4 regions of the Bacillus sp. NPDC094077 genome follow, and region 2 is predicted to be linked to each of the others. Evidence: riboswitches for the same ligand, from Rfam matches in the RefSeq annotation. Region 2 holds a riboswitch; each other region holds the start of a gene.
What was found. Region 2 has a riboswitch for thiamine pyrophosphate ahead of ACQKNR_RS20420 (MTH1187 family thiamine-binding protein). Riboswitches for the same ligand answer to the same signal wherever they lie in the genome.
Positions count from the first base shown of each region.

Region 1: it holds a riboswitch for thiamine pyrophosphate, as region 2 does, so the genes downstream of both, tenA (thiaminase II) here and ACQKNR_RS20420 (MTH1187 family thiamine-binding protein) in region 2, are expected to answer to the same signal.
Region 3: it holds a riboswitch for thiamine pyrophosphate, as region 2 does, so the genes downstream of both, tenA (thiaminase II) here and ACQKNR_RS20420 (MTH1187 family thiamine-binding protein) in region 2, are expected to answer to the same signal.
Region 4: it holds a riboswitch for thiamine pyrophosphate, as region 2 does, so the genes downstream of both, thiC (phosphomethylpyrimidine synthase ThiC) here and ACQKNR_RS20420 (MTH1187 family thiamine-binding protein) in region 2, are expected to answer to the same signal.

Region 1 is NZ_JBNNUF010000007.1:242,529-245,702, forward strand. It holds gene ACQKNR_RS18590 (ABC transporter permease) at 1-307, opposite strand, end outside; gene ACQKNR_RS18595 (ABC transporter ATP-binding protein) at 307-1,056, opposite strand; gene tenA (thiaminase II) at 1,025-1,720, opposite strand; TPP riboswitch at 1,805-1,907, opposite strand; TPP riboswitch at 1,968-2,079, opposite strand; gene ACQKNR_RS18605 (SH3 domain-containing protein) at 2,353-3,174, shown strand, end outside.
Region 2 is NZ_JBNNUF010000009.1:96,687-99,860, forward strand. It holds gene ACQKNR_RS20410 (ABC transporter substrate-binding protein) at 1-824, opposite strand, end outside; gene ACQKNR_RS20415 (ABC transporter permease) at 821-1,594, opposite strand; gene ACQKNR_RS20420 (MTH1187 family thiamine-binding protein) at 1,566-1,886, opposite strand; TPP riboswitch at 1,987-2,088, opposite strand; gene ACQKNR_RS20425 (amino acid adenylation domain-containing protein) at 2,141-3,174, opposite strand, start outside.
Region 3 is NZ_JBNNUF010000002.1:364,379-367,552, reverse strand. It holds partial or broken gene ACQKNR_RS06715 (pPIWI_RE module domain-containing protein) at 1-288, opposite strand, end outside; gene tenA (thiaminase II) at 625-1,314, opposite strand; TPP riboswitch at 1,441-1,546, opposite strand; gene ACQKNR_RS06705 (hypothetical protein) at 2,048-2,218, opposite strand; gene ACQKNR_RS06700 (hypothetical protein) at 2,511-2,726, opposite strand; gene ACQKNR_RS06695 (C1 family peptidase) at 2,747-3,174, opposite strand, start outside.
Region 4 is NZ_JBNNUF010000004.1:141,133-144,306, forward strand. It holds gene lldP (L-lactate permease) at 1-826, shown strand, start outside; TPP riboswitch at 897-1,012, shown strand; gene thiC (phosphomethylpyrimidine synthase ThiC) at 1,125-2,885, shown strand; gene ACQKNR_RS12470 (arsenic transporter) at 2,989-3,174, opposite strand, start outside.

The DNA of each region.
Region 1 (3,174 bases), on a different contig from region 2:
TCGGAATGGTTTGTGAAGCAACTAGTAAAGGATAAAATGCTCTTTCCATCCATGTACTCGCATTCATTAGCATCGCTAGCCCTACACCTAATACGATAGAAATAACAACACCTATTAAAACGACGTATAATGTTGCTGGCAAATGAACCGTAAATAATATATCTTTTAGTTTCCATATCTTCATTACAATTGCAGACGGTGACGGTAAAATATACATCTCATCTACAATTCTTGCGCCTATTTCCCACACAGCAAGTAAAATACTAGAAAGTGTAATGGCAGGAACTAATTCTTTCAAACGGTTCATCATACGAGTACCTGCCTTTGTAACATACTAAGAAGCTCATCTTTCAGCGCTAACACTTCCGGTTTATATAAATCCTTTCGTGTTCTGTTATGGTCAAGCGGCACAATCCGCTCAGTCAAAGTCGTTATCGGCTGCTGTTCCACTACTAAAATTCGATTCGAAAGAAACAGTGCTTCTTCAACATCATGAGTGATAAATAAAATTGTTTTTTCCCACTCTTTCCATTGTTCAAACAACCATTCTTGTAAAGAAGCATTCGTTAAAGCATCTAACGCGCTAAACGGTTCATCTAATAACAATATCTCCCCGCCTGTTAATAAAGTTCGGATAAAAGATACGCGCTGCCTCATGCCTCCAGATAAATCTTTCGGATATTTCTTCTCGTATCCTTGTAGACCAAATTTATGTAACAGTTCCTTTGCCTTTACTTTTGCTTCTTTCTTCTGCACACCTTGGCACTCTAGCGGTAAGGCAGCATTCTCAATAATTGTTCTCCACGGCAAGAGCATATCTTGTTGGGGCATATACCCTACAGGATGGTTCTTTGTTTCTGTCAGCTCTATCTGTCCAGTGCTTGCTTCTTCTAAGCCTGTAATAAGGCGAAATAAAGTACTTTTTCCGCAACCACTCGGTCCGATAATGCTCACAAACTCTTTGTCCTGTATAGAAGCATTTAATTCATGAATGATTGGTTTCTCATCATAATAAAAAGAAACATTATGAAACTGTAGTATGTTCTTGCTCCTCAAATCCCCACATCTCCTTACGATAGGACATATCCCAGAATAAATATTCAAATCGACTGGAATATAAGAAAATCTCCTCTAATCGATCTAGCTCTTTCTCTGATTTTCCTACTGCCATCTCATTTAATAAATCTATTAACCAAATACAAAGGTTACCGTATTCTTCAGAACTATATCCTTGAATCCACTCACCAAAGAACTCATGATCACTTGCCCCAGGAATATCATTTAAACGCTTTCCAATCTCCCAATAGCTCCACATACACGGAAGAAGTGCTGCTATTAATTCTGCAAGTGTGCCGTTTTGAGATACAGACATCATATAGTTTGTATAAGCTAAATTTTTAGCTGATGGTTTTGCAGATTCCATCTCTCGTGCAGAAATACCTAGTCTTTTTGCATACTGTTTATGGATCGTCATTTCTCCATTTAGTATTCCGTCAATTTGCTCAGCGAACTTTGCCATCACTTGAGGATTCGTTGCTTTTACAACACCAATAGCATATATTTTTGCGTAATCTAACAAATATAAATAATCTTGAATAATATAATACTGAAATTTATCTTTTTCTAACGTGCCATCCCCCATACCTACTACAAACGGATGATTATGACTCATCTCCCAAACTGGTTGTACAGTTTCTAATAATCTATCGCAAAATTTCATTTCTCTTTCCCCTTTCAATATATGAATCTAAATAAAAAACCACTTCTCTATATAAGAAGTGGCTACAGCAAATAAAATGTTAATTTATTCGTTGTTCCACTTCCCTTCGCTAGTATTACCTAGATCAGGTCTGTAAGGGTTAAGGATTATTCCTCTCTCAGCACGAAAAGCACCCCTAGTGGTTTCAATATGGAATTTTTAAATAAAAAAGCCCCGTTTCTATACGCAAAGAAACGGGGACTCATTATTAGTGTCCGAATTGCTTCCCTACGCTAGCATAATCTAGATCAGGTAATAAAAAGGATCAAAGGCTTACGGCCCACTCTCAGCTGGCAACACCAGCTCTCCTAGCAAACTATAAAATTATCACTGTCAGTATAACACCCTAATAAGACATCATCAACTGTTTTAATTTTCTCAATTGTCAACAAAATAACAAAGTTATACAATACTTATATTCTATTTTAGAAAATAAAATCCCAATTAATTGTATAAAAAGGCATCATTATCCTGAAAAAATTTATTTTTATATTGATTTCATATTACATTTATGTGAATACACCCACTATATTATATCTTTATACTATAATAAAATTACAACTAACTATACAACTAGAGGAGGTCTCTATTATATGAATATGAAAGCTACTGCTCTAACAGTAACTACTGTCGCAATTGCCTCATTACTTCCTTCTATGGGAGAAACAAATGTACAAAAAGCAAACGCTGAACAATTATCTAATGTTAAAACTGGATATGTCAAAGTCGATCAAGTAGCCTTACATAAAGAAGATAACACAAATAGCACATCACTTGATACAATTCGCTTTAATACGAAAGTGAACATACTTGAAACAACTAATGATTGGTATAAAGTATCTGTTAATAATAAAGTAGGTTATGTACAAAAAGATGCTATTCTACTAAAAAACAAACTTCAATCTAATAATCAATACATCGTCAATACTAATGCATTAAACGTTCGCTCTGAACCTAATTTAGAATCTTCCATTTTAGATGTATTACCAAATGGTAAGTTCGTTACCGTTCAAGGAGAGCAAGGCGAATGGTATAAAATTTTACATAACGGCCAAACAGGTTATGTACAAAAAGCGTTCATATCTAATGGATCTCAGCCTTTAGTAAAAGGAATCACAGTTCAAAATAATACGAAATACACTGTTGCAACGCCAAAATTGAATGTACGTAGCAATGCTAGCACAAGTAGCGCTCTACTTGGTTCCTTACAAAACGGTACACAGGTACAAGTAGTAGAAACAGTAGGAACTTGGTATAAAATTCGTTTTGGCACAGGATACGGATATGTAGCCAAACAATATGTGGTACAAAATCAACAGCAATCACAAGCTCAAACAGCTTCATCTTCAGCTATTCCAGCAGTTTTCAAATTCCCTACTCAAGGAAAAATCAGCTCAACCTTTGATATGCGCTGG
Region 2 (3,174 bases):
TGTACTAATTCTTTATTCACATCTGGAACAGCTTTAATTAAAATATCAGCAGCTTCTTTCGGTTCTTTAATTGCGAAATTATAACCTTCTGTCGTTGCAGTCATAAACTTTTTCACAAAGTCTTTATCTTGCTTCGCATGCTTTTCACTTGTAATAATAACTGGGCTATAGAAATCAAGCGCTGGATCTAGATCCTTCACCATAATTGTATTTAACTCTTTTCCTTGACGCTTCGCTTCAATGCCATCCCAACCGTAATAAATCCATTCGAAATCTGCATCACGGCCGATTGATTTAAAGAAGTCTGTTTGTCCAAGAATAATTTTTTCGACTTTATTAAAATCAGCTTGATGTTTCTCCATAATCGTTTTTAACGTCGCTTCTTCTGCTGGTCCTCCCCAGCCGCCATAACGTTTACCCTCAAAATCTTTCGGTGACGTCATATTATCTTTTTTAAGCGATGCAAAGGCCGAAGTATTATGCTGAATAATCGCTCCTACAGACACAACTGGGATTCCTTCAACACGAGCTAATGTTACATTTTCCTGTGCACTTATCGCAAAGTCTGCTTTCCCAGAAGCAATCATCTGCTCTGCTGTTACATTGTCACCAGGCTGAATAATTTCTACATCTAATCCTTGTTTTTTATAATAGTCCTTAGTCTTCGCTACATATAAACCAGTATGGTTTGTATTTGGAAACCAATCTAATACTATTTTTACTTTTTGATCTTTACTTGCACTTTCTTCTTTCTTCGCCGGATTACACCCAGCCACACCTACCGCTAATAAGGTAGCTAACATAACTTTTAAACCTTTTTTCATTTTCTGCCGTCCTTTCTATATATCCATGGTGCTGTTATTCTTGCCATAAATTCCACAATAAAATACAGGCATAATGTCACCATGACGATAATTGCTGCAACACCAAATACTCGGGCAGTTAAAAAGGATTTTGTAGCTCTCGTAAGCATAACCCCTAAACCTTCACTTGCACCGAGCCATTCCCCGATAATCGCCCCCATTACGCTATATGTAACTGCAATTTTCAAACCTGAGAAAAAGTATGGAAGCACTGCTGGAAACTTTACTTTCTGATAAACTTGCCATTTCGTTGCTTTCATTGTTTGTAACAGTTTCAACATGTTTTTATCTACTGTTTGAAAACCTTCTAAAATGCTAAGAGCAATAGGGAAAAAACAAACGAGTATGACGACCATTACTTTTGGCAACATCCCATAACCAAACCAAATAATAAATAACGGCGCAAGTACAACGATTGGAATCGTTTGCGAAATAACGAGCAATGGGTTTATTAAAATACGAAATAAAGGTATAACGTCCATAATAATTGCGATGCTCGTCCCAAGTAAAATCGCAAAGAACAGTCCGATTATAACTTCCTGTAACGTTTGCATCGTATTTGGTAATAGTAAATCTTTCATTCCAATTAATTCTTGAACAATGGCAGAAGGCTTTGGTAAAATCCACGGTTCAATTTTAAATAATGAAACAGATCCTTCCCATATCGCAATGAGAAGGATAAGCCAAATGGTTGTAATTATTTTAGATTGCTTCTGGTTTTGCATATTCATCACGGTACTTCCAAACCTTTTCATCTATCGTTACACCAGTGCTTGGACGATAATGGATTTTAATAGAAGTAATCACTTCTTCAGCTCCAGCATCGACGCATGCTTGTTGCGCACGTTTAACGACATCAAGAAGTACATCTAATTCTCCTTCCAGCGTTGTTTCCATTGCCCCTACTTCATAACGCACTCCCGATTGTTGTACAACTTCAATTGCTTTATCAACAACAGAATATACATCTTTTGTTTTCGCTTGCGGTACTACTGAAAATGACATTGTAACTTGTTGTGACATAATAAAATCCCCCTTATGAAATTAAATTTTAAAACAAGAAAAGGCTTTCCTACTGCGTAGGAAAGCCTTGTATGCAAGTTATTATAGAATAACATATGCTACATCACTTTAAGTAACTCCCTACGCTGGCATTATCCAGATCAGGTTGAGGGTCGATGTTTACTTACATCCTCTCAGCCAATTGGCTCCCCGGTCCTTAATTCGTTTTCATTGTAGCATGATTTATTTTATTGAACAAACTAAACCATGCATATTCATTTCATTATTTTTGGAAAATATCCAACTTTTTCAGCATGAGCTAATAACTGCTGAATAAATTGTTTATTAATGGCTGGCACTACCAGTTCTTTTTTCTTAATCCATTCATTCGTTCTACGAGTACCCATTACGATTTCAGATTGCTGCGCTCCATCTCCTGCAACTTGAGAAGCAATTAGTTCTGCTATTACTTCATCTTCTTTCGCTAACTTAAGTCCAGTATCTATATATTGCGAGAGTGAAACCATTTCAAGGTTATATCCACATTCCTCAATTAGCTGTATAAAATGTTCAAATTCAATTTGATGCGGATGACAAATATGTAGCGTTTCCCCTACAATTTGTGCATCTTGCAAATACGCTACAATTGATTTACTAGCAAAATCAATTGGTGTAAAATCGATTTTCCACTTCACATTTGGAGCTTGTCCAATGAGTAACATCGCTTTAATAAGACGATAAAATGCATTTCCTTCAATATTTTGTTGGAATACACCTGTCTCTGAATGACATGCTAAATTACCTGCACGATAAATATTCCCTTGTATGCCGCCCTTCAAAGCTTCACGAACAAGATTTTCCGCCTGTAGTTTACTATCGGAATACACACTCTCTAACTCTACATTATAATTAAAATCACCAGTTTCCATATATGTATCCCATTGCTCTATTGCCAATTCTATCGGAATACCAATTGTTGAAATAAAGTGGAATGTTGCCCCTTCTTCCGTTAATGCTAGCATACGGCTTGTTCCATGAACGTTTACATTTGTAAACTGAGCTACATCTCCAAAGTGCCTTACATCTGCACCACAATGAATTACCGTATCAACTTTGGAACGAATAAATTTAAATTCTTCTTCATTCATACCAAGATACTCTGCTCCAAGATCACCAGGAACTGCTGTTATACGTTGTAGCCATTCTTTGCTTATATCATTAAAGTAACCTGTTAATGTATTAACAATTCTTTGTTGTATATCTTGCGTTGGTCTTACTAAGCAATAAATATGTGCTGTTGTATCTTTTA
Region 3 (3,174 bases), on a different contig from region 2:
CCAGCTTTGGAAAATATAATCAAGTTGTTCTTGTTTAATTGGTTCTTTGGATACAATCCATGGTGTATTTTCATTTAATACATACGGATTATGCTGAATAAATAATATATCTGAAAACATATCATACAGTCTTTCGTTTAAACGTTTCAGCTTACTCGTTAATAAAAATGTCTTATAATGTATCTCAACAATGTCCAACCATTCAATAGGGAAATATATAAATGATACATGTTCATTAAAAAGTGGTTCTACTATATTTTCAAATGTTAATAAGCGTAATTTTTCCATGTAATGAATACTTCCTTTCTTCATTTGTCTTGATCATCAAAAAATAGAAAAAATAATTACTTTGTATACATCCTAATCTAAGAAATTTAAACCCAAGTGCTTTAAAGAAAATAAAATAAATCGCTTTATGACAATATTACACTATAAATTCCTTACTTTTAAAAGTAAGGAATAAAAATCTAATTTTATTTATGTCATATTTTCCATTAATATCCCTCCTCAAGAATGATTATATTATATTTATATATAACGTATTTATAATTTACGTATTTTTTACATAAAATATACATAAGAAGAGGTATTGCATAAGTACATGCAATACCTCCACTAAACTTTTTATCTAATAGTATCTTTTTCTTCTATATTAATCGGCCACTTTTCTAAAGTGTAAGCCATTTCCCAAAATGAATATTCATATTGACTACTAATTATAAAGTGCTGTTTCATTCGCTTACGATTTGCCTCTGTTACTTTTTCAGCGATAGCATCTAATCGTACAATTTGTTCTTCAACTAACGTACGGAACCAATCAGATCCATAAGCAGAAATCCATTCCCTATAAATTGGCTCTTCCGGCTGACACCCTTTTAAACGTTCACCAATTTCGTAATATAACCAATAACAAGGTAAAATTGCTGCAATGATATCTCCTAAATGTCCTTCATACGCAGCACGATACATATGTGAGGTATACGCATATGCAGTTGGCGCAGGGATAAAATTATCTTTTTCTGCTCTTGTTATCCCTAACTTCTTGGCAAAATTCTCATGTAAGGATAATTCCGCCTCATATGTATTTTGGGCATGGTGTGCCATACGAGCTGTCGTTTCTAATTCAAGAGCCTTTGCAGCTCCTAAAGTTTGTACTCTAGCAAAATGACTCAAATAATACGAATCTTGAAGCACGTAATATCGAAAACTAGCTAAATCTAATGTTCCCTCACCAAGTTTTTTTACAAAAGGATGATTAAAACTTGCCTCCCAAATAGAATTTACTTCTTTACGTAATGTTTGTGAAAAAGTCATTTGAATCCCTCCAATAATGTATAAAATATAAGTATTTATCCACAGTTATTAAGGCTGGAAAATAAAAAAACTTTCTTTACAGGCGTAAAGAAAGTGAAATAGACAATATTAATTTATTCATTAAATATGACCGTCTTCCCACTTCCCTACGCTGGCATTAACCAGATCAGGTACTAAGAGTTTCAAAATTATATTTGATCTCAGCCTATAAAAGGCCCCCCTAGTGGATAAATATTTAGTTTTCATATTCATCATAGCATACTTCATAGAAGCCTCAAAATTATTGACTTTTACTTGTAGACTATAAAATGAAACTTAAATCAGCAGTGATTTTTTCCATCCTAACCGATTATTAACCCTGACCTATCATGCTGCGCGCAAATGGTATGATATTAAACACTTTACTTAATATGTACATTGAGAAAGATAATATACTATTTTTTCAACTCTCACACGGTTTATATAAGTTTCGCATAATAAAAAGCACTCCATAAGGAATGCTTTAATTAAAATATTAATATACTCGAACGCCATACGTCCTTTACTCTTACCGCTATTTTCTTTTCCATTAATATTCACCCACATCCAATATTACTATTTCAACAAAATAAAAAGGAAATTCTTCAACCATGTCGAAATATGTTACATGAAAATGAGGTGAGAACATGGCTGGCATTACTTTTTATAATCTTAATGGTGCACCTATAGCGTATTGTGAAGATGGCACCCATAATTATTTTTGTCTTAATGCTCCACGTCTACGTTCATAACGTGGGCCACGAATTCCCATTAAATCTTCAATGTCACGAGTACTTAATTTCTCTTTTCGTTTTTTCTTGTTTTTCTTCTTTGCTTGGTTTGATTGCCTTTTCCACTCACGTAGCTGATCTCTTAGCGCCTTCATTTCCCCATCTCCCTTTTCAAAATAAAAAGGACACCTATTCCTAAAACAGCTTTATTTGCCGCTTTAATGAATTGGTGTCCTCTAGTTTCCTAGCCGGACGATATTTGTTTTTCGTTCACTTTAAAATACCAGCTTGTACAAAAATATTACTCATATCTTTTTCCGTTGTAAATAACAAACCCTACTGGATGATGGGTAAAATGCAAAACTGGATCACCAGGATTTCCAATTGAAGGATATGCATGATTTTTATCAATATAGACTCCCTGTAATTCAATTGGATTACCTGATTCTAGACCACTAATGGCTCCCCAAAACCCTCGTCATCTCCGTAACGAATAGCACAGAATAGCTCATCTGGAATCGTTGATACCTCTACACCACTTGCATGTATAACTGATATATTATTAATTAATAGATGATAATGCATTACACCCTTTATTTCTACATCTTTTTCACGCTCTTTTATACTACCTGTAACATGTATAACGTGTTTTGTAGTTTCCATACTACCACTCCTTTTTCTAATTAACGACCTGTCCACATATCTTGAACAATTCCATTTTTAAATAATTCATATGGAAAATAACAATATCCTTTATCTCCCCAGTCTTCTCCCCAGCTGTTTCGAATAATAACAGTTTGCTTATTATCATCATATCCAACAGCACAAACAGCATGTCCTGCCTGTTGATCATCTTCAACAATTACATCATCCGTTCCTGATACCGGAACTATGCCAGTCTTTTTAACTTCTTCTGACATAAAAGATTTTGGCACAGCAAATCCAAGTACAACAACTAATCCATGAGCAAGCGCAGCCTTTAATCTCGATAAATCTTGAATACGATAGTAGGTTCCAATTTTATAAAGCGCAGCATCGGATTCAGCCTTTGAAGATGGCTTATCTCTAAAATTCTCAGTATAAGGAAAATCCTCTTCAGGGCATACCCCAA
Region 4 (3,174 bases), on a different contig from region 2:
TAAACAAGCAAATAGTGAAGTAGCAGCAACAACGACATCTATGCCAAAGCTAACGGTAGGAAAAGTAGTGAAAGCATGGTCTCCGTTCATTATTTTAACGGTGATGGTTGTGATTTGGAGTCAAAACTTTTTTAAAGCATTATTCGCTCCAGGAGGCGCTTTAGAGAGTCTCGTATTTAAGTTTGAAATTCCAGGCTTGCACAATTTAGTCATGAAAGCAGAGCCAATTGTAAATAAACCAACGCCTTATGAGGCAGTTCTGAAATTAGATATTTTATCAGCGACTGGAACAGCAATTTTAATTGCGTGTATCATTTCTATCTTTATTTTGAAGATGAGTGCAAAAGACGCAGTAGTGACATTTAAAGAAACGTTAAATGAATTAAAAATGCCAATTCTATCAATTGGATTCGTATTAGGATTCGCATTTATTGCAAACTATTCTGGTTTATCTTCTACATTAGCGTTAGCGTTAGCAGGAACCGGCGCACTATTCCCGTTCTTCTCACCATTCTTAGGGTGGATTGGCGTATTCTTAACTGGATCTGATACGTCAGCGAACGCATTGTTCTCGAATTTACAAGCAATTACAGCACAGCAAGTTGGTGTATCTGAAGTACTTCTCGTTGCGGCAAATACAACAGGTGGTGTAACGGGTAAAATGATTTCTCCACAATCGATTGCGATCGCTTGTGCGGCAGTTGGACTTGCGGGAAAAGAATCGGATCTGTTCCGCTTTACGGTGAAACATAGTTTATTCTTCGTTATAATTGTTGGAATTATGACGTATGTGCAGGCTTATTATTTAACTTGGATGATTCCGTAATTGAAAAAGAAATAACCTTTCCATTTTTCAGATTATCGTGTATGATTGGAAAGTATTGAAAATTAAATCAGTGATAAACTAGGGGTGCCTAACGTATGCGTAGGCTGAGAGAGAAGCGCGTGAACTTCTTAACCCTTTGGACCTGATCTGGCTCGTACCAGCGTAGGGAAGTTAACGGCTTTACATAATGATGTCTTTATGAGCCAGGTCCTTATTTTTTTATGGACCTGGCTCTTTTTATTTTGGCATGCGCTGGCCATATCTCGTCCTTGTCACGTACAGGGGGGCAATAAAGGTTATGAAACAGTCTGTTTCAGCTGAGCAAATCGAATTGAAATCGAGTTTACCAGGGAGTAAGAAAGTGTATGTGGATGGACCACGTGAAGGTATGAAAGTGCCGATGCGTGAGATTGAACAAAGTGATACAAATGGTGTTTCGAATCCGCCGATTCGTGTATATGATACGAGTGGTCCTTATACGGATCCCGCGTATAAAGTGGAGCTGGAAAAGGGGATTCCGACGCCGCGTCACTCTTGGATCGTTGAGCGCGGAGATGTAGAAGCATACGAAGGGCGTGAAGTGAAACCAGAGGATGACGGTGTAAAAGTGGCTTCGAAACATACACCTGTTTTCCCACAAATGGATCGTAAGCCGCTTAGAGCGAAGCAAGGGGGAAACGTTACGCAAATGCATTATGCACGTAACGGTATGATTACGTCTGAGATGGAATATGTTGCAATTCGTGAAGGGGTAGAGCCTGAGTTTGTTCGTAAGGAAATTGCGGAAGGTCGTGCCATTTTACCAGCGAATATTAATCATCCGGAAGCAGAACCGATGATTATCGGACGTAACTTCCACGTGAAGGTAAATGCAAATATCGGAAACTCTGCTGTATCTTCTTCGATTGCAGAAGAAGTAGAGAAGATGACGTGGGCAACGCGCTGGGGTGCAGATACGATTATGGATTTATCTACAGGTAAAAACATTCATACGACGCGTGAGTGGATCATTCGTAATGCACCTGTACCAGTTGGAACAGTGCCAATTTATCAAGCGCTTGAAAAAGTAAACGGAATTGCAGAAGATTTAACGTGGGAAGTATATCGTGATACGTTAATTGAGCAAGCGGAGCAAGGTGTTGATTATTTTACCATTCACGCTGGTGTATTACTTCGCTACATTCCAATTACTGCAAAGCGGACGACAGGTATCGTTTCGCGCGGGGGGTCAATTATGGCGCAGTGGTGTTTATTCCATCATAAAGAAAACTTCCTATATACTCATTTTGAAGAGATTTGTGAAATTATGAAACAGTACGATGTATCGTTCTCTCTTGGAGATGGATTACGTCCAGGTTCGATTGCAGATGCAAATGATGAAGCGCAGTTCTCTGAGCTTGAGACACTTGGTGAATTGACGAAAATTGCTTGGAAACATGATGTGCAAGTTATGATTGAAGGACCCGGTCATGTACCGATGCACTTAATTAAAGAGAATATGGAGAAAGAACTTGATATTTGTCAGGGTGCGCCGTTCTATACACTTGGACCGTTAACGACAGATATTGCACCAGGTTATGACCATATTACATCTGCAATTGGGGCTGCGATGATTGGTTGGTTTGGAACTGCGATGCTTTGTTATGTAACACCGAAAGAACATTTAGGTTTACCGAATAAAGATGATGTTCGTGAAGGTGTTATTACGTACAAAATTGCAGCGCATGCGGCTGATCTTGCGAAAGGTCATAAAACGGCTCATCAGCGTGATGATGCACTTTCAAAAGCACGCTTTGAATTCCGCTGGCGCGATCAATTTAATTTATCTTTAGATCCTGAACGCGCGATGGAGTATCATGATGAAACATTACCAGCAGAAGGAGCGAAAACGGCTCATTTCTGTTCCATGTGTGGGCCGAAGTTTTGTAGTATGAGAATTTCACACGATATTCGTGAATATGCGAAAGAAAATGATTTAGAAACGACAGAAGCAATTGAAAAAGGAATGAAAGAGAAAGCGAAAGAATTTAAAGACACTGGTAGTCATTTATACCAATAACACGTTACACCTCTTTACTCGATTGATCACACTGTAGTACCTAACTTAAATATAGAAGAAGCCCCCTTTGCTAAGACGGTAGCAAAGAGGGCTTCTGTTTTCTTTATAAGGCAAAGAAGAGGTGTACCCAGTAGTATAAGAGGAATAATGTGACGACTGTTGTGAGAGGAATAACGATGAGAGATACACTTAAATAATCTTTCCATTTTACTTTAATTTTGTTTTGTTTCAGAATATACATCCAGATGAGGGAAGCTAACGTACCGATTGGTAATAATAGTGAACCGAT